DNA from 4 places in the Streptomyces sp. NPDC127097 genome. Region 4 is predicted to be linked to each of the others. Evidence: riboswitches for the same ligand, from Rfam matches in the RefSeq annotation. Region 4 holds a riboswitch; each other region holds the start of a gene.
What was found. Region 4 has a riboswitch for cyclic di-AMP ahead of ACFWJW_RS13790 (M23 family metallopeptidase). Riboswitches for the same ligand answer to the same signal wherever they lie in the genome.

Region 1 (7,577 bases), on a different contig from region 4:
CCGGCGGCTGGTCTGAGCTGCGGAACCGGCACGGGGCGGGCGCACCCGCAGCTTCATGACGAGGGCGTAACAAAGCACCACAGAAGGGCAACCAGGACCGGGCTGATCACCTCTAAGGGCGCGGAGAGGCTCACTGCCGAAGGCGGGGCCGGAACCATCCCCACGTCCTTCGCCTAGTTTGTCCTGGAAGCGAGACCCCGATGAGCCTGACGGGCACGCCCTTCTTCCTCACCTCGCTCACGCTGCTGATCGTCGCCGTCGTGCTGCCCTTCGCCCTCTGGGGCCGAATAGCCGGGCCGCCCCTGGTGCGCGGTCTCGCCCGGCTGCTGATGCTGCTGTTCGCCCAGGTCACGGCCATCACCGTGGTCTTCGTCCTGGTGAACAACGCCAACAGCCTCTACGACACCTGGGGCGATCTGCTCGGCACGGACAGCCATGTGGCGGAGGCCCGGGAGCTCGGCCCCGACGGCATGGGCGGCCGGCAGGTCGCGCATGAGCCCAAGCAGCTCCAGCGCTTCCGCCCGGCCGACGACCCCAAGGTGGGCGCCGGCGTCCAAATGACCGACCTCCAGGGCAAGATCTCGGGGGTGCGGGGCGAGGTGTACGTCTGGCTGCCGCCGCAGTACAACGACCCGGCCTACCGGAACAAGAAGTTCCCGGTGGTCGAGCTGCTGCCCGGCTACCCTGGCTCGGCGAAGTCCTGGCTGGGCTCGCTGCACGCGGCCCAGCAGCTGATGCCGCTGATGCAGAACGGTACGGTCAAGCCAGCCATCCTGGTGGCGCCCCGGACCAACCTGCTCCCCGGTGTGGACACCGGATGCGTCAACCTCGCCGGGAAGGTCAACGCCGACAGCTGGCTGACCGTCGACGTCCGCAAGATGGTCATCGACAACTTCCGGGCCGGTGACAAGCCGGACTCCTGGGCCCTGGCCGGGTATTCGGCCGGTGCGCACTGCGCCGCCAAGCTCGCGCTGGCCCACCCCGACCGCTACCGTGCCGCGGTCGCCATGTCCGGCTACAACGACCCGGCGCTGGAGCGCGACTCGCTGGCCGGCAAGGACCCCAAGCTGCGCATCGAGTCCAACCCGCTGCACATCCTGAAGTCGGCGAACGCGGCCGGCCAGCCGCCGCGTACCGCGCTGTATGTGTCGGGCGCGGCCCGCGACGGCTACCAGTCCGGCCTCGCCCTGCGGCAGTTCGCGCAGCTCCCGACGACGGTGAACGTGCAGCTGATCCCGGCGAACGCGGGCGGCCACACCACGGCGGTCTGGGAGCAGCAGGTCCCGCAGATCTTCCGCTGGCTGGGCACACAGCTCAGGGCGTGAGCCCACGGGGCGCCACCCCCGCGCACCCGCCCCCTGGCTACGCGGGCCGCACCCGCCTCCCGGCCCCGGCCAAGCGGGCCGCGCCCCCCCGGCTACGCGGGCCGGGTCGCCGCCGCGAACGGCATCTGGTCGATCGGCGCGATCCGTACCGGCGCCCCCGGATGCGGCGCGTGGATCATCCGGCCGTCGCCGACATAGATCCCCACATGGCTGATGCCCGAGTAGAAGAACACCAGGTCACCGGGGGCGAGTTGGGAGCGGGCGACCCGCGGCCCGGAGCTGATCTGGGTATAGGTCGTACGCGGCAGGGCGACCCCGCCGGCCTTCCAGGCGGCCTGGGTCAGCCCCGAGCAGTCGTAGCCGGCGGGCCCGGTCGCGCCCCAGACGTACGGCTTGCCGAGCGCGCTGTAGGCGAAGGAGACGGCGCGGGCGGCGCGGGGGTTGGGCGCCTGCGCCGCGGCGGCCCCCGCCGTGCCGGGAAGCCGGCTGAGCACGCCGCCGTGGCCGCCCCCGTCGCCGCCCCCGTGCTCCGTGCGGCCCTGGCGCGCGCCCCGTGCGCCGTCCCGGGCCGTCATCCGCTGCCGCTGCTCCGCGGTCAGCCGGGACAGCAACTGCTCGGCGGCGTCCAGCTTGTGCACGACGGTGACCCGGTGCTTCTTCAGCTGCGCCTCGGTGTCCGCCAGCCGCTCCACGGTGTCCTCGGCCCGCTGCCGGACCTGCCGGACGCTGCCGAGCCGGCGCGCGTAACCGGCCACGGCGGTCGCCTGATGGCTGCCCGTACGCTCCAGCACCGCGGCGCCGTCCAGATAGCGCTGCGGGTCCGCGGACAGCAGCAGCCGTACGGTCGGGTCGACGCCGCCGGAACGGTACTGGCCGGCGGCCAGGGCGCCCAGTTCGGCGCGGGCGGCGTTCAGCTTCCCGGTCCTGCGGGCGGCCTCGTCCTGGAGCCTGCTCAGCTCCTCGCGTGCGGTGTCGGCGGATTCCTTCGCACCGTTGTAGCTCTGCGTGGCCACCTCTGCCTCCTGGTACAGCGCGTCGACCCGGTCCTTGACCTGGGCGGGGGTGAGCCGGTGTGCGGCCTGGCCGGCGGCGTCGAAATCGGGGGTGAGGGGGGCGCCCGCCGCCTGCGCGAGGCCGAACGCGGGGGCGGCACCGGCCAGTGCCAGGGTGGCGGCGGCCGTACGGGCGGTGCGCGCGCTGCGCGAGCCGCCACCGGTGAGCGAGGCGAGCGGATGCTGCCGGGGCTTGCGGTGCGAGGCCACGGTGGCCGTCACTTCCTTCCCTTCGAGCCGCGGGTCCGGCGGCGGTCCGTCACGGGGGCAACGGCCGCCGCCGCACCTCTCGGCGGGGCGGCCGACGGAACGCCGGTGGGAGACCGGCGAGGCGGGGAGTCGGCCGCCTGAGGGAGGACGCTAAGCCTGGGTGTCGCGGCAGTGAGTCCCCTTGCCCGGCATTGTTCGCTTTCGACCGCGGCGGGTACGCGCGTGACCGCGGCGCCATGGCCGTACGGCCGGGACCGGCCTGGCCTGACCGAAGCGGCGATAGTGGGCGCCCTGCCCGAAGGGCCGTGCTATACGGCGGCTACGATCCAGCACTATGGACGTAGTAACCAATATCTTCGTCGGCCTGCACATCATCGGCATCGCCTCCCTGCTGGGCGGCTTTCTGACCCAGATGAAGGCGATGAGCGCGGGCACCGCCCGCTTCGTGCCGGCCATGCTGCACGGCGCACTGACGATGCTGGTCACCGGCATCGTGCTGGTCGGCCTCAACCAGGCCCAGGACCACCCGCTCAACAACATCAAGCTCGGCATCAAGATGGCCGTCCTGGTGGTGATCCTGGCGCTGGTCTACGTCAAGCGGGACGACGAGACGGTCGACAAGGCGCTCTTCGGCGCGGTCGGCGGCCTGACGGTGGCCAACATCTTCATCGCGGTGCTCTGGACCTGACGAGCGCCCCACTACGGCACACCGCGCGGTCCTCGCCTCCATATCCGGAGACGACGGCCGCGCGGTGGCGTGTGGGGGGTGACCGTGGGGGGTGGTCTGGTGGGGGAGCGGGGCGGGCTCAGCCCGGACGGACGCTTCCGTATATCGGCATGTAGTAGATCGACTCCTCCCGGACGTTGGCGCCCGGCTTCGGAGCGTGCACCATCTTCCCGTCGCCCAGGTACAAGCCGACGTGGCTGATGTCGTCATAGAAGAAGACCAGGTCGCCGGGCTGAAGATCCTTGGTGGCCACCCGCTGGCCCACCTTGACCTGGTCCCAGGTCGTCCGCGGCAGATCGACACCCGCCGCCTTCCATGCCGCCTGGGTCAGCCCCGAGCAGTCGTAGGAAGTGGGCCCGGTCGCGCCCCAGACGTACGGCTTGCCTATCTGGGCGCGGGCGAAGGCGAGCGCCTTGGCGCCCTTGCTGGTGGCCGAGTCGCCCGTGGAGCCGCCCGTGGAGCCACCGCCGGTGGAGCCCCCGGTCGAGCCGTCGCCGTCCTGCTGCCGCTGGCGCTCCCGCTCCTGCTGCTTGCGCGCCTCCTCCGCGGCCCGGCGCTTGGCCGCCGCCTCCTTCTGGCGCTCCAGCTCGGCCAGCCGCGCCTTCTCCTGGGCGGTCAGCCGGGACAGCAGCTGCCGGGCCTCGGCCAGCTTGCCCTGGACGGAGCTCATGGACTCCTTGAGGGATGCCTGCGACGCCTGCAACCGCTCCAGGCTGCGGGTCGCCTCGGCGCGCTGCTTGGTGGCCGCCGCCTGCTGCTCCTGGTAGTCGGTGACGGCCTGCTTCTGCCGGCCGGTCAGCCGCTCCATGAGGTGGTTGCGGTCGACGAACTGCTGCGGGTCCTTGGCGAGCATCAGCTGCGCCGTCGGGTTCATGCCGCCGGTCCGGTACTGCGCCGAGGCGAAGGTGCCCAGCAGGCGCCGGGACTCGTTCATCTTCTCGGCGCGCTTGGCGGAGGCGTCGAGCAGGCGGTCCACGGTGTGGCGCTGGGTCTCGGCGCGCTCCTTGGCGGCGTTGTATTTCTGGGTGGCCACCTCGGCCTGGTGGTAGAGGTCGTCGACCTTCTGTTGGACCTCTTCGACGGTGGGCTTGGGCGCCCTGGGGGCCGCGTCGGCGGACTGCGAGAGCAGGGTGACCGAGGCGAGGGCGGCAGTGGTGAGACCGGCCGCTGTACGGCGCCCGGTGGGTGAGGCGAGAACGCTGGTGCGCGGCTTGCGATGCGACGCCAAGACCGGCAACTCCTTCCGTGGACCGCCTACCGGGTTAGCTGTCGGGTTCGGGCGGTGTCGCTGACGGAAGGCTTGCCCTACGGTCCGGACGTCCACTGGCGACGGCCGTACGGATCGATTCACCCCGGTGGTGCTGGTGGGTCCCCGGCTCCGGGTGCCTGAGGGCAGGGCCGGACTCGGCGTCGGCGGCCCGTGCGAACCTGTCGTCCGCGGGGAGGCGGGCTGCCTGAGCGAGGACGTTAGCCAACTCGTGTGGCTCCTGTGAAGGCTGATGTTCGATATGCCCGAAACCTTTTCGTGACCTGAACGCGATGCGGGGGTTGTTGTGGCAGATGTCGGGTTCGGGTAACCGAAGCGCCACCCGGCCGGCGCTTGGCCGCCGGCCCCCTGACCTGCCGCTGCGCCCGGGGCCGCCCGAAGACGGCCCGCAATCCGCCACTCCGCGGCGGACTGTCAGTGCGGCGGCCTAGACTCGGTGGGCGATGAGCAGCCTCTTTGACGACAGCTTCCTGGCGGACCTCGGCCACAAGGGCGAGGAGGAACACCCTCCGCCTCCCGAGGACGAGCACGGCCCGGCCCCGGAGGAGATCCCCGCCGACCTCTTCGGCGGGAGGTTCGACGCGCCCGCACCCAGGGAGTCGTATTACCGCGACGGCGCCGCCCGCCCCGCCATCGACCCGGCGACGCTGCTGGAGGGGCTCAACGACGAGCAGAAGGCCGCCGTGGTGCATACGGGCGGCCCACTGCTGATCGTCGCCGGCGCCGGCTCCGGCAAGACCCGGGTGCTCACCCACCGCATCGCGCATCTGCTCGCCGAGCGGCATGTCCACCCCGGCCAGATCCTCGCGATCACGTTCACCAACAAGGCCGCCGGTGAGATGAAGGAGCGCGTCGAGGAACTGGTCGGCCCGCGCGCGAACGCCATGTGGGTCTCCACCTTCCACAGCGCCTGCGTCCGCATCCTGCGCCGCGAGTCCAAGAAGCTGGGCTTCACCTCGTCCTTCTCGATCTACGACGCCGCCGATTCCAAGCGCCTGATGGCCCTGGTCTGCCGCGATCTGGATCTGGACCCCAAGCGCTACCCGCCCAAGTCCTTCAGCGCGAAGATCTCCAACCTCAAGAACGAGCTCATCGACGAGGAGACCTTCGCCGGGACGGCGGCCGACGGCTTCGAGAAGACCCTCGCCGAGGCGTATGCGATGTACCAGGCACGGCTGCGCGAGGCCAACGCCCTGGACTTCGACGACATCATCATGACCACGGTCAATCTGCTCCAGGCGTTCCCGGACGTCGCCGAGCACTACCGCCGCCGCTTCCGCCATGTCCTCGTCGACGAGTACCAGGACACCAACCACGCCCAGTACACCCTCGTACGCGAACTGGTCGGCCCCGCCGAAACCGCCGCCGAGCTCTGCGTCGTCGGTGACGCCGACCAGTCGATCTACGCCTTCCGCGGCGCCACGATCCGCAACATCCTCCAGTTCGAGGAGGACTACCCGGACGCGACCACGATCCTGCTGGAGCAGAACTACCGCTCCTCGCAGACGATCCTGTCCGCCGCCAACGCCGTCATCGAGCGCAACGAGAACCGCCGCCCCAAGAACCTCTGGACGGACGCCGGCGCCGGCCCCAAGATCTCCGGCTATGTCGCCGACACCGAGCACGACGAGGCCCAGTTCGTCGCCGACGAGATCGACCGGCTGACGGACGCCAAGGACGCCAGGGCCGGCGATGTCGCCGTCTTCTACCGCACCAACGCCCAGTCCCGTGTCTTCGAAGAGATCTTCATCCGGGTCGGGCTGCCCTACAAGGTCGTCGGCGGCGTGCGCTTCTACGAGCGCAAGGAGGTCCGCGATGTGCTCGCCTACCTGCGGGTGCTCAGCAACCCCGAGGACACCGTCCCGCTCCGCCGCATCCTGAACGTCCCCAAGCGCGGCATCGGCGACCGCGCCGAAGCGATGATCGACGCCCTGTCGGCGCGCGAGAAGATCACCTTCCCGCAGGCGCTGCGCCGGGTCGACGAGGCATACGGCATGGCGGCCCGCTCCGCCAACGCCGTCAAGCGTTTCAACGTCCTCATGGAGGAGCTGCGGACCATCGTCGAGTCCGGCGCCGGCCCCGCCACCATCCTGGAAGCGGTCCTGGAGCGTACGGGCTACCTCGCCGAGCTCCAGGCATCCACGGACCCCCAGGACGAGACCCGGATCGAGAACCTCCAGGAACTGGCCGCCGTGGCCCTGGAGTTCGAGCAGGACCGCGGCGAAGACAATCCGGGCACCCTCTCCGACTTCCTGGAGCAGGTCGCCCTGGTCGCCGACTCCGACCAGATCCCGGACGAGGACGAGGAAGGCAGCGGCGTGATCACCCTCATGACGCTGCACACCGCCAAGGGCCTGGAATTCCCGGTGGTCTTCCTGACCGGCATGGAGGACGGCGTCTTCCCGCACATGCGCTCGCTGGGCCAGACCAAGGAGCTGGAGGAGGAGCGCCGGCTGGCCTATGTCGGCATCACCCGCGCCCGCGAGCGGCTCTACGTCACCCGCTCGACGATGCGCAGCGCCTGGGGCCAGCCCTCGTACAACCCGCCCTCCCGGTTCCTGGAGGAGATCCCGGACGACTACGTGGAGTGGAAGCGGACGGGCCCGGCGACGCCGTCCGCCTCCATGGGCGGACTGTCGGCGGGCGGCGGAGGCGGCTTCGCCTCCTCCCTCTCGTCGTCGCGCGCCAAGGGCCCCAGCGGCTTCGCGACCCGCCGCACCTCCGACCGCCCGGCGGTCTCGCTGGCCATCGGCGACCGCGTCACACACGACAGCTTCGGCCTCGGCACGGTCGTCGGCGTCAAGGGCAGCGGTGACAACGCCGAGGCGACGATCGACTTCGGCGGCGAGAAGCCCAAGCGGCTGCTGCTGCGGTACGCGCCGGTGGAGAAGCTGTAACGGAAACTGAGAGCCGGAAGCCCCCGGGGGCATACCTCGGGGGCTTCGACGGAGCCGTCGGCGATCAGGCCAGGCCAGGCCAGGACAGGCCAGTCAGGT
Region 2 (7,577 bases), on a different contig from region 4:
CCCCGGCGGGCTGCCCCGCCGCCGGGCCCGCCCCCGCCCTGTTCACCTGGGAGTTCGCCGCCGACCCGTACCCCGCGTACGCCTGGCTGCGCGAGCATGCGCCGGTGCACCGGACCGAGCTGCCCAGCGGTGTCGAGGCGTGGCTGGTGACGCGGTACACCGAGGCGCGGCAGGCGCTCGCCGACGCCCGGCTGTCCAAGAACCCGGTCCATCACAGCGAGGCCGCGCACGGCAAGGGCAAGGTCGGCATCCCGGGGGAGCGCAGCGCCAACCTGATGACGCATCTGCTCAATATCGATCCCCCGGACCACACCCGGCTGCGCAGGCTGGTCTCGAAGGCGTTCACCCCGCGCAGGATCGCCGCCTTCGCCCCGCGGGTCCAGGAGCTGACCGACCGGCTCATCGACGCCATGATCGACAAGCCGGGCGGCGCGGGGGAGGCCGATCTGATCCATGAGTTCGCGTTCCCGCTGCCCATCTACGCGATCTGCGATCTGCTGGGGGTGCCGCGCGAGGACCAGGACGACTTCCGGGACTGGGCGGGCATGATGCTGCGACACACGAAAGCAGGGCACGGCGGCGGACCGCGCGGCGGCGTCGCGAAGTCGGTGAAGAAGATGCGCGGCTATCTCGCCGAGCTGATCCACCGCAAGCGGGCGTCGCTGGGCGACACCGCCGAGGCGGACGAGGATCTGATCTCCGCCCTGATCAGGGCCTCCGACCACGGGGAGCAGCTGACCGAGAACGAGGCCGCCGCGATGGCCTTCATCCTGCTCTTCGCGGGCTTCGAGACCACCGTCAACCTCATCGGCAACGGCCTCTACGCGCTGCTGCGCCACCCCGCCCAGCGGGAGCTGCTCCAGAAGTCGATCGCGGCGGGCGACACCGGGCTGCTCGCCACCGGCATCGAGGAACTGCTCCGTTACGACGGCCCCGTGGAGCTGGCGACCTGGCGGTTCGCGACCCAGGAGCTGACGCTCGGCGGGCAGCGGATCGCCGAGGGGGACCCGGTCCTGGTGGTGCTGGCCGCCGCCGACCGCGACCCGGCGCGCTTCGACGAGCCGGATGTGCTCGATCTGACCCGGCGTGACAACCAGCATCTGGGATACGGGCACGGCATCCACTACTGCCTGGGGGCGCCGCTCGCCCGGCTCGAAGGACAGACCGCGCTGGCGACCCTGCTGACCCGGCTCCCGGACATCCGGCTTGCGGCGGAACCGGATGATTTGCGCTGGCGCGGCGGACTCATCATGCGCGGACTGCGTTCACTTCCGGTGGAGTTCACTCCGGATCGGCCCTGACCAGCAACAAGGCCATATGTGACACAGAGTCAACCGCGTGACCATTACGTGATCTCCGATACATCGACTTGTGACTACCCGTGACCCCGACTACCTTTCGACCGGACGATCGACAGGCTTCACTCGATCGGTCGAAGCGGTGATGTGGGGGACCGGTGTAACGGTGCCGCTCGCGTGCGTCGGCCGGCCGGAGCCCGTCGAGCAGCTCGACGAGCTCGTCGAACAACTCAACCGCCGCGCGAAAGGCATCCGCATGCGTTCCGGGAACGGCCGACATCGTCGCCCCCGTCAGGCACCGGCCATCTTTGTCACGGCGGGAGTGACCGGCGCCGGCTTCGCCCTCCCCCTCCTCGGGGCGAGCGGCGCTCACGCCGCCGACACCGCGACCTGGGACAAGGTCGCCCAGTGCGAGAGCGCTGGGGTGTGGAGCGCCGCCTCGGGCAACGGCTACTACGGCGGCCTCCAGCTGACCCAGGAGATGTGGGACAACTACGGCGGCTCGGCCTACGCCTCGCGACCCGACTACGCCAGTCGCTCCCAGCAGATCGCCGTGGCCCAGTCGATCCTCGACGACCGCGGGCCGGACGCCTGGCCCAGCTGTGCGGTGAACGCGGGGCTGACCGGCGACGGCGAGGCCCCGGAGGTCGACCCGGGCAGCACCAGCACCCCCGCGCCCGACCCGTCGGACTCCCAGGGCGGCCTCGACCCCTGGGACACCCCTGGTTCGTCCCGCTCCCACGACGGTGGGGACTCCTCCTCCGGGCAGGACGACGCGCCGCACGACGAGCACGGCGAGCAGCCGGACCGGCAGCCGTCCGACGCGACGCCCTCGCCCGACGCCTCCGGCTCCGGCGAGCCCGGCGACGCGTCCACGAGCCCGGAGCCGTCCGACCCGGCGACGCCCGGCGACCGGGGCGACGACCCGTCGCGGTCCGCCGACCCGTCCGACGACGACCCGTCCGGCAGCCCCTCCACGGACCCGTCCGGGGACGGCAGCCGTACGGACAGCACCGGCACGCCGCACAAGGTGCCCAGCAAGGGCAAGCACCGCCGCGAGGCGGGCGACGAGGGTGCCGGGGACGGCGGCGACGGCAGGTCCGGCGGCCGGCACGCCTCGCGCGGCGGCGACGCGCACCGTACGGGCCCGGCGGCCGGCGGCGACTACACGGTGCGCCCGGGTGACAGCCTGTCAGCCATCGCCGCGGCCCACCGGCTGCCCGGCGGCTGGCCCGCGCTCTACGACCGCAACGAGGGCGTCATCGGGTCCGACGCGGACCTGATCCAGCCCGGTCAGCAGCTCGATCTCGGGCGGAACGCGGGGTAATTCGCCGCCCTTCGCCCTGTTTTGGGAAAGTGAGACAAGGGTCTCGTTGACTCCTGTGGGGCCCGGTGTGCTCAAGACCGGCATACCGGGCCTCACCTGCGAATACGTAACCAACCCGTGATCAAAAACGGTCAACTTGGTTCAGATGGTGGGGTTTGAACCCCAGGGGCATTACTGCTTAACGTCAGGATCGCTCGCCAAAGCGAGCCCCTCGATCACACGCCGAATCCTGCCGGTGGTCGAAGGCACTTGACGCGCAAGCGCCGAAGGCAGGAGCGGGGGACCCAAGGTAAGTGCCGGCCCCGCCCGTGAAAACGGGTCAACCGGCTTGGGGTGAAGCCAGGTGCGCATGCGCGCCGGGCCGGGCGACTCATCAGCCCGAACCCGACAGCTCACCTCGTAGGCGTCGGTGAGGAAACGAACGAACCATGCTGATCTTCAAGGGCAAGCACCGTCGTCCCTCCAAGGCCGTCCGCGTCGCCACCCTCGCCGGTGTCGCCGGTGCCGCCGTGGCCGTCCCGATGATGGGTGCCACCTCCGCCTCCGCCGCCTCCGTCGCCACCTGGGACAAGGTCGCCCAGTGCGAGTCCGGCGGCAACTGGTCGATCAACACCGGTAACGGCTACTACGGTGGCCTCCAGTTCTCCAACTCCAGCTGGGCCGCTGCCGGTGGCACCAAGTTCGCGCCGCGCGCCGACCTGGCCAGCAAGGCCCAGCAGATCCAGGCCGCCGAGAAGCTCCTCGCCATCCAGGGCCCGGGCGCCTGGTCCTGCGCCGGTGCGGGCAACCTGACCGCCGGTGGTCCGTCCCCCGACGTCGACACCTCCGCGCAGACCAAGTCCGCGCCGAAGCAGGAGTCCGCCAAGCCGGAGGTCAAGAAGGCCCCGTCCGAGGACCGTGCCTCGCGCTCCGCCGAGCGCAAGTCCACCGGCCACGGCAACTACACCGTCAAGGCGGGCGACACCCTCGCCAAGATCGCCAAGGCCCACGGCACCGACTGGAAGTCCGTCTACAAGGCCAACAAGTCGGTCATCGGCGGCAACCCGAACCTGATCATCCCGGGCCAGCAGCTCAACGTCTGAGCCGGAGCTCACCGGGGCTCCTGAGGGCCCGAGCGGCGGGCCCCTTCCTCCGTGAGACCGCCCCGTCATGGCGCGCCCTTCCCCCCAGCGCGCCGTGGCGGGGCTTCTCATGTTCCCGGGCCGTGTCCGAGGCGCCCCGGCCGGCGGCAGGCCGCTGACCGGCGCTGTTCCGCGACTTTCCCCGTTCGGCGAACAATGTGCCAAACGTCCCGGCAACTGGGCCTTTGGGCAGGTTTTCGGGGGCGTTCCGTCCCACGGAGCGGGCCAAGGGCAGGCGGACGAGCCCGGGGCCGTTAGGCTCATGCGCAGAACGCCAGACACCCACGAAGGAGACAACGTGCCGTCGATCGACGTCGTCGTAGCCCGCGAAATTCTCGACTCGCGAGGTAATCCCACGGTCGAGGTCGAGGTCGGCCTCGACGACGGCAGCACCGGCCGTGCCGCCGTCCCGTCCGGCGCCTCCACCGGCGCCTTCGAGGCCATCGAGCTCCGTGACGGCGACCCGAACCGCTACCTCGGCAAGGGCGTCGAGAAGGCCGTGCTGGCCGTCATCGAGCAGATCGGCCCGGAGCTCGTCGGCTACGACGCGACCGAGCAGCGGCTGATCGACCAGGCGATGTTCGACCTGGACGCCACCGACAACAAGGGCTCGCTCGGCGCCAACGCCATCCTCGGCGTCTCCCTCGCCGTCGCGCACGCCGCCTCCGAGGCCAGCGACCTCCCGCTGTTCCGCTACCTCGGCGGCCCGAACGCGCATGTGCTGCCCGTCCCGATGATGAACATCCTGAACGGCGGCTCGCACGCCGACTCCAACGTGGACATCCAGGAGTTCATGATCGCCCCGATCGGCGCGGAGTCCTTCTCCGAGGCGCTGCGCTGGGGCGCCGAGGTCTACCACACCCTCAAGAAGGTCCTGAAGGAGCGCAGCCTGTCCACCGGTCTCGGTGACGAGGGTGGCTTCGCCCCGAACCTGGGCTCCAACCGTGAGGCCCTCGACCTCATCCTGGAGGCCATCAAGCAGGCCGGTTACGCCCCCGGCCAGGACATCGCGCTCGCGCTGGACGTCGCCGCCTCCGAGTTCTACAAGGACGGCAAGTACCAGTTCGAGGGCAAGGACCGCTCGGCCGCCGAGATGACCGAGTACTACGAGGAGCTGGTGGCGGCCTACCCGCTGGTCTCCATCGAGGACCCGCTGTTCGAGGACGACTGGGCCGGCTGGAAGGTCATCACCGACAAGCTCGGCGCCAAGGTCCAGCTCGTCGGCGACGACCTGTTCGTCACCAACCCCGAGCGCCTGGCCCGCGGCATCGAGGAGGGCTCCGCCAACGCGCTGCTGGTGAAGGTCAACCAGATCGGCTCGCTGACCGAGACCCTGGACGCCGTCGAGCTGGCCCAGCGCAACGGCTTCAAGTGCATGATGTCGCACCGCTCCGGTGAGACCGAGGACGTCACCATCGCCGACCTCGCCGTCGCCACCAACTGCGGCCAGATCAAGACCGGTGCCCCGGCCCGCTCCGAGCGCGTCGCCAAGTACAACCAGCTGCTGCGCATCGAGGAGATCCTCGACGACGCCGCGGTCTACGCCGGCCGCTCCGCCTTCCCGCGCTTCCGTCACGGCAGCTGACGAAGGCGCCCGCTGCCAGGCCGGACAGGGCAGCAGGGGCTGAACGGGCGAGGAAATCGCCCCGCGCCCCGTACGTCCCCGGCGACGGTCCCGTACCGTTGCCGGGGACGTACCTGCTTGAAGCAGTCAGGCGTCCGTCAGTGAAGGGGAGACGACGTGCCCGCGGACCGGTTCTCGACCGCGACCCGACTCAAGGCGCTCGGCGAGCAGGCCGCCGCCCGCGTCTACCGCGCCCGCCCGCCCCGCCGCAACCGCCTCACCGGCCGTGCCGCCCTGCTGGCGCTGGTGATGTGCTCCCTGGTCGTCGCGCTCGCGTATCCCATAAGGCAGTACGTCTCCCAGCGCTCCGACATCGCCGAGCAGCGCCGCAAGGCCCAGGACGCCGGCGCGGCGCTGGAGCGGCTGCGGGAGCGGAAGGCCCGCTGGCAGGACCCCGCGTTCGTACGCCAGCAGGCCCGCCGGCATCTGCACTACGTCATGCCGGGCGAGGCCGGGTACATCGTCCCGGACGGCTCCGGCACCGGCCCCGCACCCAAGGGGGCGCGGGCGGCACAGCGCCCCTGGTACGAGAATCTGTGGGACGCCGTCGACGCCGCCGACAAGCGGTGACGCCGGCCCGTACCACCGGCGGGCGGCAGCCCGTACCGTCGACAGCGGACGGCCCGCCGCGCCGCTCCGCCCCCTGCACACCACTCACCTCACCGAAAGCGCACATGGACACCCCCCCGCCCCAGACCGAGCCCACCGAGCCCACCGCCGCGGACATCGCCGCCTTCAAGGAGCAGCTCGGCCGCCCGCCCCGCGGGCTGCGCGCCATCGCGCACCGCTGCCCCTGCGGCCAGCCGGACGTCGTCGAGACGGCGCCGCGCCTGGAGGACGGCACGCCCTTCCCCACGCTCTACTACCTCACCTGCCCGCGCGCGGCCTCCGCGATCGGCACGCTGGAGGCCAACGGCGTGATGAAGGAGATGTCCGAGCGACTGGCGACCGACCCGGAGCTCGCCGCCGCCTACCGGGCGGCCCACGAGGACTACATCCGGCGGCGGGACGCCATCGAGGTGCTGGCGGGCTTCCCGAGCGCGGGCGGTATGCCCGACCGGGTCAAGTGCCTGCACGTCCTCGTCGGCCATTCGCTGGCGGCCGGGCCGGGCGTCAACCCGCTCGGTGACGAGGCCCTCGCGATGCTGCCGGAGTGGTGGAAGAAGGGGCCGTGCGTGACCCCGTGCCAGGACACCACCGGAGCACAGGACACCCCCGAAGGAGACGCCACGTGAAGCGGGTCGCCGCCATCGACTGCGGTACGAACTCCATCCGGCTGCTGGTCGCGGACGCCGACCCGGCGACGGGTGAGCTGAAGGACCTCGACCGCCGGATGCAGATCGTCCGGCTCGGCCAGGACGTGGACCGCACCGGGCGGCTGGCGCCCGAGGCGCTGGAGCGCACCTTCGCGGCCTGCCGGGAGTACGCCGCGGTGATCAAGGGCCTGGGCGCCGAACAGGTCCGCTTCGTGGCGACCTCCGCCTCCCGGGACGCGGAGAACCGCGACGACTTCGTCCGTGGCGTGGTGGACATCCTGGGCGTGGAGCCCGAGGTGATCACCGGCGACCAGGAGGCCGAGTTCTCCTTCAACGGCGCCACCAAGGAGCTCACCGGCCGCGCCGACCTGGAGCGGCCGTTCCTGGTGGTCGACATCGGCGGCGGCTCGACCGAGTTCGTCCTCGGCGATGACTCGGTCCGCGCCGCCCGCTCGGTCGACGTCGGCTGCGTCCGGATGACCGAGCGGCATCTGGTGCACGGCGGCGGGATCAGCGATCCGCCCACCGAGGGACAGATCGCCGCGATAAAGACCGATGTCGCCACGGCGCTGGACCGGGCCGAGGAGACCGTCCCGCTGCGCGAGGCGGCCACCCTGGTGGGCCTGGCCGGCTCGGTGACCACGATCGCCGCGATCGCGCTGGGCCTCGACCGCTACGACTCCGAGGCCATTCACCACTCCCGGATCTCCCTGGAGAAGGTCCGCGAGATCACCGACCGGCTGCTGTCCTCCACCCATGCCGAGCGCGCGGCCATCCCCGTCATGCACCCGGGCCGGGTCGATGTGATCGCCGCGGGCGCGCTCGTGCTGCTGTCGATCATGGAGCGGACCGGCGCCACGGAGGTCGTCGTCAGCGAGCACGACATCCTGGACGGCATCGCCTGGCACGCCGCACTTGACGACGAGTGATCCTCTGGCTGTGAGGCGCCCG
Region 3 (7,577 bases), on a different contig from region 4:
ATCGTCCGGAGCGCCGGCGTCCGCCCGGCCTCCCTGGAGGACGTCTCGGCGGCCCTCCAGCGCGCCGTCCTGCCCACGCCGCCCGAACGGCTCGCCGGGCTCGCCATCGCCGCCCGCTACGTGGGCGCGCGGGTGGCGGACCGGAGCGGCGGTGACCTCTATGCGGTCCAGGAGACCCCGCACGGCGTACGGCTGCTGGTCGGCGACGTACGGGGCAAGGGGCTGGACGCGGTGCGGACCGCGGTGATCGTCATCGGCGCCTTCCGTGAGGCGGCGGAACAGGAGCGCACCCTGGGGGCGGTGGCGGGCCGGCTGGAGCGGGCGCTGCGGCGGGAGGACGGGCGGCGCGAGGGAGTGGAGCAGACCGAGGGGTTCACCACTGCCGTTTTGGCCGAGATCCCCGCCAACGGGCAGTGCGTTCTGCGGGTGCTCAACCGGGGCCATCCGTCCCCGCTGCTGCTCACCCCGGACGGCGGGCTGCGCGAGCTGCTGCCCGCGGCGCCGGCGCCGCCCCTCGGGCTGGGCGAGATGGCGAGCCGGCCGGACCGGCCGGACGAGACGTTCTTCCCGGCCGGGGCCCTGCTGCTCTTCTTCACCGACGGGGTGACCGGCGCCCGGGACCTCCTCGGCCGCTGCTACAACCCGTCGGGCACACTGCGCGGCTGCCGCTTCCCCGGCCCGGACGTCCTCGTGGACACCCTCGTCGAGGAGGTGGCACGGCATACGGGCGGCGCGTCGGCCGACGACATGGCGCTGCTGGCGGTGCAGCGGCCCATGGGGGCGTAGGTGGTGGCCCGTAGGGGGTTCGGTGGGCGGGGGCTTCATGGGGGTGGGGCCCGTGTAGGGGGACGGGCGGGCGTACGGGGTGCCGTACGGGAGCCGGGCCGTCCCCCGACCCCGCTCAGTGCCCCGGGCCGCCCCGTGCGCCGGAGAGGCTGTGCAGGCTCTGGCCGTGCGGGCCGGTGAGCGCGACCGGGCGTCCGTCGAGCGCGAGGGTCAGGTGCAGGGCGTCGTCCGGGCGGGGCGCGTGGGGTGCGGCGTCGGTGATCCACGGCAGCACGGAGTAGTGCTCGTTGGAGATCCAGTGGCCGCCGCCGGGCCGCCCGTCGAGCAGCGACCGTACGAGACGCGCGAACTCCGCGCGGCGGGCCGGCGGGAGATAGGCCAGCACGGCGCTGTGGAAGATGACCAGCGTCGCCTCGGGCGGTGCCTCGGCGGCGAGCGCGGGCAGCTCGTCGATCAGGTCGCCGCGCACCATCCGTGGCCGCGGCGCCGGCCGCACCGCGTCGACGGCCGCGGCCAGCCGTGCCGCACGCTCCCCGTCGCCCGGCCATACGAGCGCCTGGAGCCAGCGCAGATCGTCCGGTTCGCCGGCCGGGTCGAGCGGGTCCAGGTCGATGCCGGCCCGCCAGACGATCCGCGGCAGCCGTTCGGGCAGCTCGTCGGCCGCCCCGCCCGTACGGCAGGTGAACACCAGCGGGCTCTCCGGTGCACCCAGCTCGGCCCGGCGGCGCGGCCCGTCCCCGCCTTCGGCCTCGTACCGGTAGCGATAGCGGTCGGGGTGCAGACACAGCCCCGCGGACGCGCCGGCCTCCAGCAGCGCCAGCGGCTGCGGCAGACGGGCGAGCAGCGGCAGCAGGGTGGCGCAGCGGGCCGGTTCGTTGGTCTGGGTGGCGCGCTGCATGATCACCGCGCGCACCTCGTCCCAGTGCCGGATCGTCCACTCGCGCCAGCGCCCGTACGCGGCCGCACCGCGCGGGCCCGTCTCGGCGTGCGGGCCGTCGAGATAGCGGACGGCGGCGAGCAGGAGGTTCGGCTGCTGTTTGTTGCCGGCGGGCAGCGAGCCGGACAGCAGATCGCAGAACTCCGCGTCCTGGCTGATCCGCGCGGTCAGCTCCTCGTGCGCGTCCGACCGGCCGCGCGCCTCCCGCCAGGAGAACTCCCCGTACCGCTCCGCCACTCCCCACGCGTGACCGGCGGCCCGTCCGGCGTTCCCGGTGTTCCCGACGTTGACGACCATGATCCGACGTTACTGCTCTCACCCTCCGTGACCGAGGGGCACCCCTGCGCATAACGACTGGCACACAATCCGCGCGAGATCGTTTAGGGCTGGCGGGCCAACTCGCCCGGGTTGCTGCACTGCTGGCCGAAAAGGCCGCGCGGCAGCTCGTGCGGAGCGCATACGGATTCGTGGGAACGCTTGGAATTCGGCCGCCGTCTCTATTACTGTCCGATAACGCAGCGCGGTCGTCCCAGCCGCCGCCCGAGGCGGCACCGCGCGCCGACGCCGAATCCCGCACGCGCTTTTCACGCACCCCCAAGCACTTCGAACTGCACCAAGGGAACCGGGGAACCACTTCCTTGGGGTGAATCGGACGCCCTCCGCCAGTGGGCGTCCGTAGGAGACCTTCCTGCTCCGAACCCGTCAGCTAACCCGGTAGGCGAGAAGGAAGGAAAGGAGTGCGCCCCCGTGGCGTCCAACAGGTCTACCCCTGAGGACCCGTTCGCCTACGAGCTCGATGACCGAGGTGCCTTCCCCGGCCCCGGTGTCGATGACGGCGACGGACCGTGGGAGGAATGGAATCCCACCGAGGAATCCACCCGTGCCGTTCGAGGCAAGCACCGCGTCGCCAAGCAGCGCGGCGGCGGATTCGCCCGCAGCGGCACCGTCCTGGGTGTCGGTGTCATCGCGGCGGTCGGCGCGAGCGGCATGGCCTCGGCCGAGGGCCGTCCGCCGGTGCCGATCTCGATGCCCGACGTCGGCGGCCTGGCCGACGACCTCTCCGAGAAGCTGCCGGACGCCAAGGAGCTTCCCGGCATCGGCGAGCTGATATCCGACGACGACTCCGCGGCCACCGACGCCGCCTCGGCTCCCGACAGCGGCGCGGTCACCGCCGCCACGGGCGCGGACACGGGTAACGCCGCGGGCGCCGGTGAGGCGCTGCGCAGCCGCATCCTCCAGCAGGCCGACGCGCAGCAGGGCTCCGCCGAGCAGGAGGCCCGCGAGGCCGCCGAAAAGGCCGCCGTCCAGCAGGCCGCCACGGAAGCCGCCGCCCACCAGAAGTCGGCCGAAAAAGCCGCAGCAGCCAAGAAGGCGGCCGAGATGGAGGCCAAGCGCAAGGCGGAGGAAGCGGCCCGGCGGAAGGCGGAGGCCGAACGCCTCGCCGAACTGGCGAAGAGCTTCATCGCCCCCGTGTCCTCCTACACGCTCACCGCCAGTTTCGGCCAGGCCGGTGACCGCTGGGCCGCCGACCACACCGGACAGGACTTCGCCGCGCCGACCGGCACCCCCGTCAAGGCGGTGCACTCCGGCACCATCACCCAGGCCGGCTGGGCCGGCTCGTACGGCTACCGCATCGTCCTCACCCTCGACGACGGCACCGAGCTCTGGTTCTGCCACCTCTCCTCGATGGTGAAGACCTCCGGCAAGGTCAGCACCGGCGACGTCATCGGCCGCGTCGGCGCCACCGGCAACGTCACCGGCCCCCACCTCCACCTGGAGGTACGCCCCGGCGCCGGCGACCCGATCGACCCGATGCCGTGGCTCCGCGACCACGGGCTCAACGTGTGACCGAGGGCGTCGAGGGCGTCGGGGGCGTGGAGGGCATTGCGGGCACCGAGGGCATCAAAGCCTGAAGCAGACCCACACGCACACCCACCCCCACCCCCACCCCCACACCCTCAACCCGTAAGGGCCCGAGGGCAGTTGTCGTCCCGGGGGAAGAGGAAGGAATAACTCCTCTTCCCCCGGCGCTGCAACGACGTATGACCGCGACACACAGCACCACCCCAGGCGCCCGCAGCACCCGCAAGCCCCTCGGCTCGCTCTCCGTCTCCCCGCTGTCCCTCGGGGGCAATGTCTTCGGCTGGACGGCCGACGAAGCCGAGTCCTTCGCCGTGCTCGACGCGTATGTGGCGGGCGGTGGCAATTTCATCGACACCGCCGACGCCTACTCGCACTGGGTCCCCGGCAACGAGGGCGGCGAATCCGAGACCGTCATCGGCAACTGGCTGGCCTCCCGCGGCAACCGCTCCGAGGTCGTCATCGCCACCAAGGTCGGCGCCCTCCCCGGCTACAAGGGCCTGTCCCCCGCCACCATCAAGTCCGCGGTCGACGCCTCCCTGACCCGTCTGCGCACCGACTACATCGACCTCTACTACACCCACTACGACGATGAGTCGGTCGAGGTCCCGGAGTTCCTCACCGCCCTCGACGACCTCGTCCGGGCCGGCAAGGTCCGCGAGATCGCCGCCTCCAACATCTCGGCACAGCGCCTGGAGGAGTCCCTGGCCTGCTCCGCCCGTGAGGGCCTGGCCCGCTATGTCGCCCTCCAGCCCCACTACAACCTGGTCTCCCGCGACACCTATGAGGGCGAACTCGCCGAGGTCGCCGCCCGCCACGACCTGGCCGCCGTCCCGTATTACGCCCTCGCCTCCGGCTTCCTGACCGGCAAGTACCGCCCGGGCACCCATGTCGACAGCGCCCGCTCCGGAGGCGCCGCCAAGTACGTGGACACCGACCGCGGCCGCCGCGTCCTCCAGGCCCTCGACACCGTCGCCACCGCCCACCGCGCCGAACCCGCCACCATCGCCCTCGCCTGGCTCACCGCCCAGCCCACCGTCGCGGCCCCCATCGCCAGCGCCCGCACGGTGAACCAGCTCCCGGCCCTGCTGGCGGTGGGGGATGTGACCCTGACGGAGGCGGAACTCAAGCTGCTGGGGGAGGCTTCGGCCTGACCCAGTTCTCAAGGGGGAGAAGGCGAGCCCGCCCGCCGGCTTCCTCCCTCCTCCCCCTGCCTCCTCCCACTTCCCTCCCCGTCCTCCGTCCTACTTCCGGCGGTCCACCACGGCCCACGACGCGGCGGCCACCCCACCCGCTACGGCGAACACCGAAGGCCACGCCCCGATCTTCTTCGCCAACGGATGCGACCCGGCAAACGCAGCCACATACACCCCACTCAACGCAGCCGCCGTCACATTCCCCGCCTTACGCTGCCACTCCCACGCCGCCACGGCCCCGGCAGCAGCGAGCGCAACCCCGCCCAGGGGGCGCTTCTTCGTCCAGCGCGCTACGGCGTAGCCGCCTACCAGGCCGGTTGCGGCAACTGCTGCGGTCGGAATTCCAGCCATCACTAAGCCCTTCTGCGAACAAACAACGAAGCCAGCTCTCCTTCTGACCCTACGTCGCACCGGCCGCGGCAGATTGGTATGCACAGCATCGTGAACTAGGCGAGCACCGCGACGAGTTCATGCTGAACACGTACGCTGGCGGTGACGTTGAGTGTGCAGAGAGGGGCCGAACGTGTCATCTGACGCTACTCCGGAACTGCCTTACGAGCCGATCGCGTTCGGTCAGCGAATGCAGGTTCTCCGTGTTCGCCGCGGTATGAGCCGTATCGTTCTCGCTGGTCTGCTGGGTAAGTCGCCGAGCTGGGTAAAGCAGGTGGAGGGCGGGCGGCTTCAGATGCCCAAACTCCCCATGGTCCTGCGGATCGCCGAGGCTCTCCGCGTGCCGAGTCTTGCCGATCTCGTTGGTGATCAAGCGACGCCGATCTCGCTCTTCGTCGGTCCCGGCCATGCTCGCCTCCCGTATGTACGGGACGCCCTCAACGAGTACCCACTGGCGGCCTCGCGCCAGGCTCCGTCCGCCGCCCATCTGAAGCACCGCATCGCCCATGCGTGGCGGGCGCGGCACTCCGCCCCGCATCACCGAGACGTTATTGGTGAACTGCTCCCGCACCTCATTCGCGATGCTCAAGCCTCCTTGGCTCAAGCGGAGTCGGGAGCGGAAAGAAGGGCTGCGCAGTCCGTGCTGTCCGAGGTCTACAGCCTCAGCCAGTTCTTCCTCGCGTACCAATCTGACGCGCCCTTGCTGTGGCGGGTAGTGGAGCGCAGTTTGGTCTCCGCGCAGGAGTCCGAGGACCCACACACCATCGGTGTCGCAGCATGGCTTGCCGCACAGGCACATCGCGACAGTGGTCCTGGGCACTACGAGGCCGCAGACGCCGTAAACCTGGCGACTCTCCGCTACCTCGAACCCCTCCTCCCTGAAGCCGACGATGACGTACTTGCCATCACGGGGGCACTGAATTTCGAGGCCGGATATACCGCGGCCCGACGAGGGGACGCCGGCACCGCCTGGCGCTACTGGGATGTCGCGCGGTCCATGGCAGGGCGACTTCCCGCGGACTATTTCCACCCCGTGACCTCGTTCTCCAGAGCGATCATGGGGGCTCACGCGGTGACCGTAGCCGTGGAGCTGCACGCAGGCGGTGAAAGCGTCAGGCAAGCCGCTGCCGCAGACGTGACGCTCATTCCGTCGCGTCCGCGGAGCGCTCGCCACCGTATTGAAGAGGCGCGTGGCTACTACCTCGACGGCCAGGCAGAGACTGCTCTGGCAGTTCTGGACAAGGCCCACCAGGCCGCTCCCGAAACCATCCGCTACAACGGATACGCGCGGCGGATCGTCTTGGAAGAGACCGAGTCGAGGAGCCCGGCACAACGGCGTAGGGCAAGCGAACTCGCCGTGAGAATTGGCGCGTTGGCGGCGTAAACGAAGGGGTACAAACTGTGCCCCTGACGCTCTCTGGATGGCCGTACGGTCAGTCTCGCCTGACCGTACGAAGACCCCCGCGACCGCTCCACACGGTCCGGGGCATGGCCAACCTGAGAGAGCAGGTCAACGTGTCGAACTGTATCGCCCGAATCTTCGAGTCCATTTTGCAGGCACTGTTACCTCCATCGGGGCGGCGCAGGACACGACAGCCGCGACGACGGGACGCACAGGTCATTTCCCGTCACCTCGACACCGGCGCCGGAGCGGGTTGCGCCATGAAGGGGACGGGCTGATGAGTGTCCGGCAGTTGCTGCGTCTGCTGCCTTGGCCGAACTCAGCTGGCCACCCGTGCTACCTGTCCACAGACGGGACAGGGTTCTTGTCGCGCCTTGCTGACGATATGGAGCAGATGCAGCTCGACATGGGAAGCGATCTTCTCGACTTCGCGCGCGAACTGCTTGATGACAGCAAGGTCACGCACCGTGAACTTCACTTCCTTGTCCATCGGTTGACCGAAGCTCTCCGGGACGCGTTACGCGTTGCTGAGAGCCGTGGCGCCAGGATTCCCGTACATGGCGGCGATGAGGCAGCGGAGGCCGGAGGGCGATGCAACGGAGCTGAATAGCGCAGGTGTCTGTGTGACGGATGAGCCGCTGGAGGCTTGAGCGTCTAGCCGAACCTTCTAGGCAGCCCTTTCAGGGGGTGTGGTGCTGACCACACCCCCTGGAGGCGCGCGTCATGGGAGGCGATGGGTTGACAGGATTCGGCTATGGCGAAGGCGCGGTCATCCAACCCAGTCCGTTTTGGCCCTCCTCAGGACGTCAAGGAGGGGCAGTGGTTCGCGGGACACACAGAGTTGCACGCAGCCGGTGTCCATCGTCGGTCTGGCCAGGGCATCTCTGGCACCGCGCATGAGGGCGTCGATTCCATCGTTCTCTCCGGCGGGTATATCGATGATGAGTACGGCGAGCAAGAGATCATCTACACGGGTGAGGGCGGTCGCGACAGGGATACCGGTCGC
Region 4 (7,577 bases):
TCGGGGACGCTGTCGGCGGGGACGGCGATGACGGCGAGGTCGACCGGGTCGGTGATCTCCCGCAGAGCGCGGACGGCCGGCACGCCTTCGGGGTCGAGCCGCCGCAGATCCTCGGGGAAGGCGTGGTTGACGGCGTGCACCCGGCCCGTGAAGCCGGAGTCCAGGAGGCTGCGCAGGGCGGTGCGGCCGACGCCGCCAGGCGTCCGGCCGGTGCCGATCACGGCGACCGAGCCCGGCGCGAGCAGCCGTTGCACGGAGCGGGCCTCGGCGCGCTGCTCACGGCCGCGCATCACGGCCATGGACTGCTCGGTCGGCTCCAGGTCGAACTCGAGACGGACCACGCCGTCCTCGAAGGTGCGCTTGTGGGTGTAGCCGGCGTCCGTGAACACCTTGATCATCTTGGAGTTCGCGGGGAGCACCTCGGCGGCGAACCGGCGGATGCCGCGTTCGCGGGCGACGGCCGCGATGTGCTCCAGGAGGGCGGAGGCGACGCCGCGGCCCTGGTGGGCGTCCTGGACGAGGAAGGCGACCTCGGCCTGGTCGTCCTCGGGGTCCTTGGCGGGCAGGCCCTGGTCGTTGATCCGGTCGTAGCGGACGGTGGCGATGAACTCGCCGCCGACCGTGGCGGCGAGCCCGACCCGGTCGATGTAGTCGTGGTGGGTGAAACGGTGCACATCGCGGTCGGACAGGCGAGGGTAGGGCGCGAAGAAGCGGTAGTACTTCGACTCGTCCGAGACCTGCTCGTAGAAGGAGACCAACCGCTCGGCGTCGTCGGGGGTGATGGGGCGGATCCGCGCCGTGCCGCCGTCACGCAGCACCACGTCGGCTTCCCAGTGGGTCGGGTACGCGTGCTCCGGCGGCGTCTGCATGCGGACAGCGTACGACCGGCCACCGACAACCGACCCGGCGCGCGTACGCTCGGGGTGCGGGGCAGGCCGGGACCCCGTCGGACGTACGGCCGGCCGGGCCTTCCCCGGGCACCACGGCCGCGCGGACCGGAACGCAGGGCTGGTGGACCACGCCCGGCAACATGAGAGACTGGTCTAGACAACTGTCACGACTTTGAAGGGCAACACCATGGCAGAGCGCCGCGTCAATGTCGGTTGGGCCGAGGGCCTGCACGCCCGCCCCGCGTCGATCTTCGTCCGTGCGGCCACCGCCTCCGGCGTCCCGATGACGATCGCCAAGGCTGATGGCAACCCCGTCAACGCGGCCTCCATGCTCGCGGTCCTCGGCCTCGGCGCCCAGGGCGGCGAGGAGATCGTACTGGCCTCCGACGCCGAGGGCGCCGAAGCCGCCCTGGACCGTCTCGCCAAGCTCGTCGCCGAGGGTCTCGAGGAGCTCCCCGAGACCGTCTGAGTCCGCCAGGACTTCTGCTGCCTGCGGCGGCCCCGCAGTGGTGACCGGATCGGTTGCCGCTGTGGGGCCGTTTCGCTGTGCGCATTCCCATGGGCATGAAGGAGGGACGGATGCGCGGAAATTCCGGGCGGACCGCCATCCGGGGTGATGGCGACCGCTTCACGGGATCCGTGGCGACCGCTATTCACGAGCCGCCCGGAAAAGCGCACGCCATTGAACGCACGCGGCCCCGGCATAAACAGGAATGCCCAAATGCAGGCCCGGATCGCATAAAAGACCACCCCGCGCCGCGGCTGCTTTTTCGCGACTCTTTGTATACGGGGCGATTGTTAAGGGCGGACGCGCGCCGTGTTGACGGGTCGTTTCGGATCCCTCACCTCGGGGGCGGCGGGGCGCCGCAGCCGGTAGACGGGAAGCGAGCGCTCGACATGAGCCGCCATCAGGGCGCGCGCCCGTTCCGCGTCTCCCCGGGCCACCGCGTCCAGCACCGCGCCGTGTTCGTCCCAGGACTCACCTGCCCGGGGCGGCAGTTCCACCGTGTACATCCACTCGATCTTGCGGCGCAGCTGGGTCAGCAGCGCCGTCAGACTGGGGCTGCCGACCGCCTGAGCAAGCGTTTCGTGGAACCAGCCGTCCAGTTGGCGCAGATCCGCGGGGTTGCCGTGACGGGCCCGCTCGCGGCCGAGGCGTACCAGGCCGCGGAGCACCTTGAGGTGGGCCGGGCTGCGGCGGGCGGCCGCGCGGGCGGCGCCCAGCGGCTCCAACAGGGCGCGGATGTCCAGGAGGTCGGCGGCCTCCTGCTCGGTGGGCTCGGCGACGCAGGCGCCCGCGTGGTGGCGGGTGGTGACGAAGCCCTCGGACTGAAGGGTGCGCAGTGCTTCGCGCACCGGCACTCTGGAGACTCCGTATCGGGCCGCCAGGATCTCCTCGATCAGCCGGCTCCCCGGCGCCAGCGCGCCGGAGACAATGTCGTCGCGAATCGCCGTGCACACCGCATGCGCGGAAATATGGCCTCGCATCTTCCGTGCCTCCGCCGTAATCCCCTGAAAACGCCGCCGGTCGGCGACTTTTCCGTGACTCTATTCGACCGGCACGGCTTTTCCGACGGCGTCCGGTTATTCATGGATAGTTTTTGGCCGGAAGTCGCGGGCCGGCGGCGTAACCGGTGCGCGCACCCCACTCCGGATACGCCGGAGCCCCGGCCGTGGGACCGGGGCTCCGGAAGGACGCTCGGCGTGGGGCAGGCCCCATAGGGGCGCGGCGCCGGCGCGGCGCGGGATCAGACGTTGACGCCGTGCCCGCGCAGGTAGGCGACCGGGTCGATGTCCGAGCCGTAGTCGGCGCCGGTGCGGGCCTCGAAGTGCAGGTGCGGGCCGGTGACGTTGCCGGTGGCGCCGGAGAGGCCGATCTGCTGGCCCGGGGTGACCTGCTGGCCGACCGAGACACCGAGCGACGACAGGTGGCCGTACTGGGTGTACGTGCCGTCGTTCATCTTGATCACGATGTTGTTGCCGTACGAGCCGCCCCAGCCGGCCTCGACGACGGTGCCCGAGCCGACCGCGTGGACGCTGGTGCCGGAGGCGGCGTGGAAGTCGATGCCGGTGTGGCTGCCGGAGGACCACAGGCCGCTGGATGCCTTGTAGGAGGTGGAGACGTAGGAGTCGGCAATGGGGGCGACGAAGGCGTTGAGGCGCTTGCGCTCCGCGTCACGGGCGGCGCGCACCTTGGCCTCGTGGGCGGCCTTGGCCTTCTTCTTCTCCGCCTCGGCACGCCGCTTGGCCTCGTCGGCCTGCTTCTTGGCGACGGCCTCGGCCTTCGCTCTCGCCGCGGCGATCTCGGCGTCGGCCTGCTGCGCGTCGGCCTGGGCCTCGACCCGGCTGGCGAGCTCGTCCCCCAGCACGACGGCCTGCTGGAGTCCGGTGTCGTGCGGGCGTGCCTCGTCCGTCGCGGCCAGCGCCGGCGAGGCCACGGAAGCAACCACACCACCGGCCGCGAGGGTGGCTATGCCGGCGATGTTGCGGCCCGTCTTGGCGGGACGGCTCGTGCGACGGTGCTTCCCGGTGGCCCGGATGAACGCCATGTGCTGGCTTGTCCTTTCCCTCCTTCTCGCCTACCGGGTTAGCTGACGGGTTCGGAGCAGGAAGGTCTCCTACGGACTCCTCGGAGAGGAGCCCGATTCACCCCAAGGGACATGTGGGTCCCCGGCTCCCCTGGCTCGCGCCGTACGGGGACTCGGCGATGACTGCCCGGTGCCACTGTTGTGGCGGACTTGTGACGAACAGCCGGACCGACGCTAAACGGGGCAACTTTCAATCGGCAAACAGATCAGCTTTTTTGTGCGGGATGCCACAAGAACCAGGGCACCAGCCGCGATAAACCGGACATACAGCGGCTCCCGTGGCCGATAAGCACCACAGGAGCCGCATGTCGATATATGACCTTCCGTCACACCGGCGGGACTAGCCGCTGACGACGGTCACCTCACCGATGCCCAGACTCTTGACCGGCTCGGCGATCTGTGCCGCATCGCCCACCAGGACCGTCACCAGCCGGTCCACGGGGAAGGCGTTGACCGCGGCCGCGGTCGCCTCGACCGTGCCGGTCTCCGCGAGGCGGGCGTACAACTGCGCCTGGAAGTCGTCCGGCAGCTGCTGCTCCACCTGGTCGGCGAGGGTGCCCGCGACGGCGGCCGCGGTCTCGTACTTCAGCGGCGCGACCCCGACGAGGTTCTGTACGGCGACATCGCGCTCCTCGTCCGTCAGCCCCTCTGCCGCGAGGGTGCGCAGCACCTTCCACAGGTCCTCGAGCGCCGGGACGGTGGAGCCGGTATCCACCGAGCCGCTGATGGCCAGCAGCGCGGCACCTGTGGACCCTTCCGGGGAGCTGGGGGCGGTGGAGCGCAGCACCTGGCCGAAGGCCCGCACACCGTAGGTGTAGCCCTTCTCCTCCCGCAGCACGCGGTCCAGACGGGAGGTGAGGGTGCCGCCCAGGCAGTACGTGCCGAGGACCTGCGCGGGCCACACCCGGTCGTGCCGGTCGGCACCGATACGGCCGATGAGCAGCTGCGTCTGGACGGCCCCGGGGCGGTCCACGATCACCACCCGGCCGGTGTCGTCGGCGACGATCGGCGCGGCCGTCAGCGGCTCGGCCGTGGAGCCGGTCCAGGCGCCGAGGGTGCCGGCGAGCGCCGCGTCGAGGTCGACACCGGTGAGGTCACCGACAATGACGGCGGTGGCCGTGGCGGGCCGTACATGGGCGTCGTAGAAGGCCCGGACGGCCGCGGCGTCGATCCGCGCGACGGTCTCCTCGGTGCCCTGCCGCGGCCGCGACATACGGGCGGTGGCCGGGAACAGCTCCTTGGACAGCGCCATCGCGGCACGGCGGGCCGGGTTGGCGAGCTCGTGCGGGATCTCGTCGAGGCGGTTGCGGACCAGCCGCTCGACCTCGCTCTCCGGGAAGGCGGGCGCCCGCAGCGCGTCGGCGAGCAGGCCGAGGGCACGGTTCAGCCTGGACACCGGCACCTCGAGGGAGACCCGTACGCCGGGGTGGTCGGCGTGCGCGTCCAGAGTGGCGCCGCAGCGTTCCAGCTCGGCGGCGAACTCCTCCGCGTCGAGCGTGTCGGTGCCCTCGGACAGCGCCCGCGCCATGATCGTGGCGACGCCGTCCAGCCCCTCGGGTTCGGCGTCCAGCGGCGCGACGAGGTTGATCTCGACGGCGACGACCTGCTGGCCGGGACGGTGGCTCGTCAGGAGGGTGAGCCCGTTGGGCAGTTGGCTGCGCTCGGGGGCAGGGAAGGCCCACGGTTTGGGCGCGCCCCCCTGGGGCTGCGGGTGGAAGTCCATGGTGCTCACGGGAGAATCGGCGTGGGTGGTGGCGTCGCTCACTGGTCCGCCTCCCCTTCCTCGGTGTCGGCGGCGTCGGACGGCTCGGTGGGCTCGTAGACGAGCACCGCGCGGTTGTCGGGGCGCAGCCGGGCCTTGGCGACGGCCTGCACCTCCTCCGGGGTGATGTCCAGCACGCGCTGGACGGCGGTCAGCGCGAGCTGCGGGTCACCGAACAGGACGGCGAAGCGGCACAGTTCGTCGGCGCGGCCGCTGACCGTGGCCAGCCGGTCGAGCCACTCGCGCTCCAGCTGGGCCTGCGCCCGCTCCATCTCTTCCGGCGTCGGCCCCTCGGCGGCGAACCGGGCCAGCTCCTCGTCGACCGCACGCTCGATGTCGGGAACCTCGACCCCGCCGGACGTCTTCACGTCCAGCCAGCCCAGCGAGGGGGCGCCGGCCAGCCGCAGCAGGCCGAAGCCGGCGGCGACGGCGCTGCGGTCGCGGCGCACCAGCCGGTTGTACAGGCGGGAGGACTCGCCGCCGCCCAGAATGGTCAGCGCCAGGTCCCCGGCGTCCGCCTCACGGGTGCCGTCGTGCGGCAGGCGGTAGGCCGCCATCAGGGCGCGGGAGGGCACGTCCTCCTCGACGACCTCGCGCAGCTCGCGGCCGAGGACGTCGGGCAGGGTGCCGTCCCGGGGCGGCTGCTTGCCGTCGTGCGAGGGGATCGAACCGAAGTACTTCTCGATCCAGGCCAGCGTCCGCTCGGGGTCGATGTCGCCGACGACCGACAGGACGGCGTTGTTGGGCGCGTAGTACGTGCGGAAGAACGCCCGCGCGTCCTCCAGGGACGCCGCGTCCAGGTCGGCCATCGACCCGATGGGGGTGTGGTGGTACGGGTGGCCCTCGGGGTACGCCATGGCCGTGAGCTTCTCGAAGGCCGTGCCGTAGGGGACGTTGTCGTAGCGCTGGCGGCGCTCGTTCTTGACGACGTCGCGTTGGTTCTCCAGTGACTCTTCGTCGAGCGCGGTCAGCAGCGAGCCCATCCGGTCCGCCTCCAGCCAGAGCGCGAGCTCCAGCTCATGGGCGGGCATGGTCTCGAAGTAGTTGGTGCGCTCGAAGCTGGTGGTGCCGTTGAGCGAGCCGCCGGCGCCCTGCACCAGCTCGAAGTGGCCGTTGCCCTTCACCTGCGCGGAACCCTGGAACATCAGATGCTCGAAGAGGTGAGCCAGGCCCGTACGGCCCTTGACCTCGTGGCGGGAGCCGACGTCGTACCAGAGACACACCGCCGCGACCGGGGTCAGGTGGTCTTCGGAGAGCACCACGCGCAGGCCATTGGCCAGCCGGTGCTCGGTCGCTGTCAGGCCGCCGGAGCCGGCTTGTTCTGTGGCCGTGTGACCCATGGGCATGTACGTCCCTTCGATCCGCTTGCGAGGAAGTTCTGTCACTGTATGCAAGCGCGTCGGCATCTGGCGAAGTTCCCGTCCGGCCGGCCCCGAACGTACGGTGCGCTCGGCTCCCGCGGGGCCGAAGGGGGAGTCGCGGTCGGCGTTGTCAGTGGCGCGGTCCACAATGGTCCGCGTCAGACTCAGACATACTCGCGGGTCGATCCCCCAGCTGGTTGACCCGACTGGTTGACCCGACGCTTTCCCGACATCGGCAGTAGACGCAGCAGAAGGAGCCGCAGCCGCGATGGCCCGCCGCAGCACGAAGACCCCGCCGCCGGACGACTTCGAGGAGAGGATCCTCGACATCGACGTCGTCGACGAGATGCAGGGTTCCTTCCTTGAGTACGCGTATTCGGTCATCTACTCGCGTGCCCTCCCGGACGCCCGCGACGGCCTCAAGCCCGTGCACCGCCGCATTCTGTACCAGATGAACGAAATGGGGCTGCGCCCCGACCGCGGCTACGTCAAGTGCGCCCGCGTCGTCGGTGAGGTGATGGGTAAGCTCCACCCGCACGGCGACGCCTCGATCTACGACGCGCTGGTGCGCATGGCGCAGTCGTTCTCCATGCGGCTGCCGCTGGTGGACGGCCACGGCAACTTCGGTTCCCTGGGCAATGACGACCCGCCCGCCGCGATGCGGTACACCGAGTGCCGGATGGCGTCCGCCACGTCCCTGATGACGGAGTCCATCGACGAGGACACCGTCGACTTCTCGCCGAACTACGACGGCCAGGAGCAGGAACCGGCCGCCCTTCCTGCCGCGTATCCGAACCTCCTCGTCAACGGCGCCTCCGGTATCGCCGTCGGTATGGCGACGAACATGCCGCCGCACAACCTGGGCGAGGTCATCGCCGCGGCCCGCCATCTGATCAAGCACCCCAACGCCGATCTCGACACCCTGATGCGCTTCGTGCCGGGTCCCGATCTGCCGACGGGCGGCCGGATCGTGGGT

Region 1: it holds a riboswitch for cyclic di-AMP, as region 4 does, so the genes downstream of both, ACFWJW_RS00220 (NlpC/P60 family protein) here and ACFWJW_RS13790 (M23 family metallopeptidase) in region 4, are expected to answer to the same signal.
Region 2: it holds a riboswitch for cyclic di-AMP, as region 4 does, so the genes downstream of both, ACFWJW_RS33655 (transglycosylase family protein) here and ACFWJW_RS13790 (M23 family metallopeptidase) in region 4, are expected to answer to the same signal.
Region 3: it holds a riboswitch for cyclic di-AMP, as region 4 does, so the genes downstream of both, ACFWJW_RS28150 (M23 family metallopeptidase) here and ACFWJW_RS13790 (M23 family metallopeptidase) in region 4, are expected to answer to the same signal.

Annotation. Positions count from the first base shown of each region.
Region 1 covers NZ_JBHXFI010000001.1:53,244-60,820, forward strand. The annotation lists gene ACFWJW_RS00200 (LuxR C-terminal-related transcriptional regulator) at 1-16, shown strand, start outside; gene ACFWJW_RS00205 (alpha/beta hydrolase) at 201-1,325, shown strand; gene ACFWJW_RS00210 (NlpC/P60 family protein) at 1,418-2,599, opposite strand; gene ACFWJW_RS00215 (hypothetical protein) at 2,922-3,275, shown strand; gene ACFWJW_RS00220 (NlpC/P60 family protein) at 3,394-4,542, opposite strand; cyclic di-AMP (ydaO/yuaA leader) riboswitch at 4,550-4,734, opposite strand; gene pcrA (DNA helicase PcrA) at 5,025-7,478, shown strand.
Region 2 covers NZ_JBHXFI010000071.1:13,777-21,353, reverse strand. The annotation lists gene ACFWJW_RS33665 (cytochrome P450) at 1-1,301, shown strand, start outside; gene ACFWJW_RS33660 (transglycosylase family protein) at 1,465-2,625, shown strand; cyclic di-AMP (ydaO/yuaA leader) riboswitch at 2,836-3,046, shown strand; gene ACFWJW_RS33655 (transglycosylase family protein) at 3,054-3,707, shown strand; gene eno (phosphopyruvate hydratase) at 4,045-5,331, shown strand; gene ACFWJW_RS33645 (septum formation initiator family protein) at 5,488-5,940, shown strand; gene ACFWJW_RS33640 (DUF501 domain-containing protein) at 6,045-6,605, shown strand; gene ACFWJW_RS33635 (exopolyphosphatase) at 6,602-7,555, shown strand.
Region 3 covers NZ_JBHXFI010000046.1:20,635-28,211, reverse strand. The annotation lists gene ACFWJW_RS28160 (PP2C family protein-serine/threonine phosphatase) at 1-786, shown strand, start outside; gene ACFWJW_RS28155 (DUF2332 family protein) at 902-2,020, opposite strand; cyclic di-AMP (ydaO/yuaA leader) riboswitch at 2,305-2,459, shown strand; gene ACFWJW_RS28150 (M23 family metallopeptidase) at 2,471-3,571, shown strand; gene ACFWJW_RS28145 (aldo/keto reductase) at 3,766-4,737, shown strand; gene ACFWJW_RS28140 (hypothetical protein) at 4,828-5,130, opposite strand; gene ACFWJW_RS28135 (helix-turn-helix domain-containing protein) at 5,303-6,553, shown strand; gene ACFWJW_RS28130 (hypothetical protein) at 6,891-7,061, opposite strand; gene ACFWJW_RS28125 (YDG/SRA domain-containing protein) at 7,326-7,577, shown strand, end outside.
Region 4 covers NZ_JBHXFI010000014.1:16,709-24,285, forward strand. The annotation lists gene ACFWJW_RS13775 (GNAT family N-acetyltransferase) at 1-869, opposite strand, end outside; gene ACFWJW_RS13780 (HPr family phosphocarrier protein) at 1,078-1,359, shown strand; gene ACFWJW_RS13785 (GntR family transcriptional regulator) at 1,689-2,378, opposite strand; gene ACFWJW_RS13790 (M23 family metallopeptidase) at 2,639-3,439, opposite strand; cyclic di-AMP (ydaO/yuaA leader) riboswitch at 3,452-3,607, opposite strand; gene ACFWJW_RS13795 (M16 family metallopeptidase) at 3,819-5,201, opposite strand; gene ACFWJW_RS13800 (M16 family metallopeptidase) at 5,240-6,580, opposite strand; gene ACFWJW_RS13805 (DNA topoisomerase (ATP-hydrolyzing) subunit A) at 6,870-7,577, shown strand, end outside.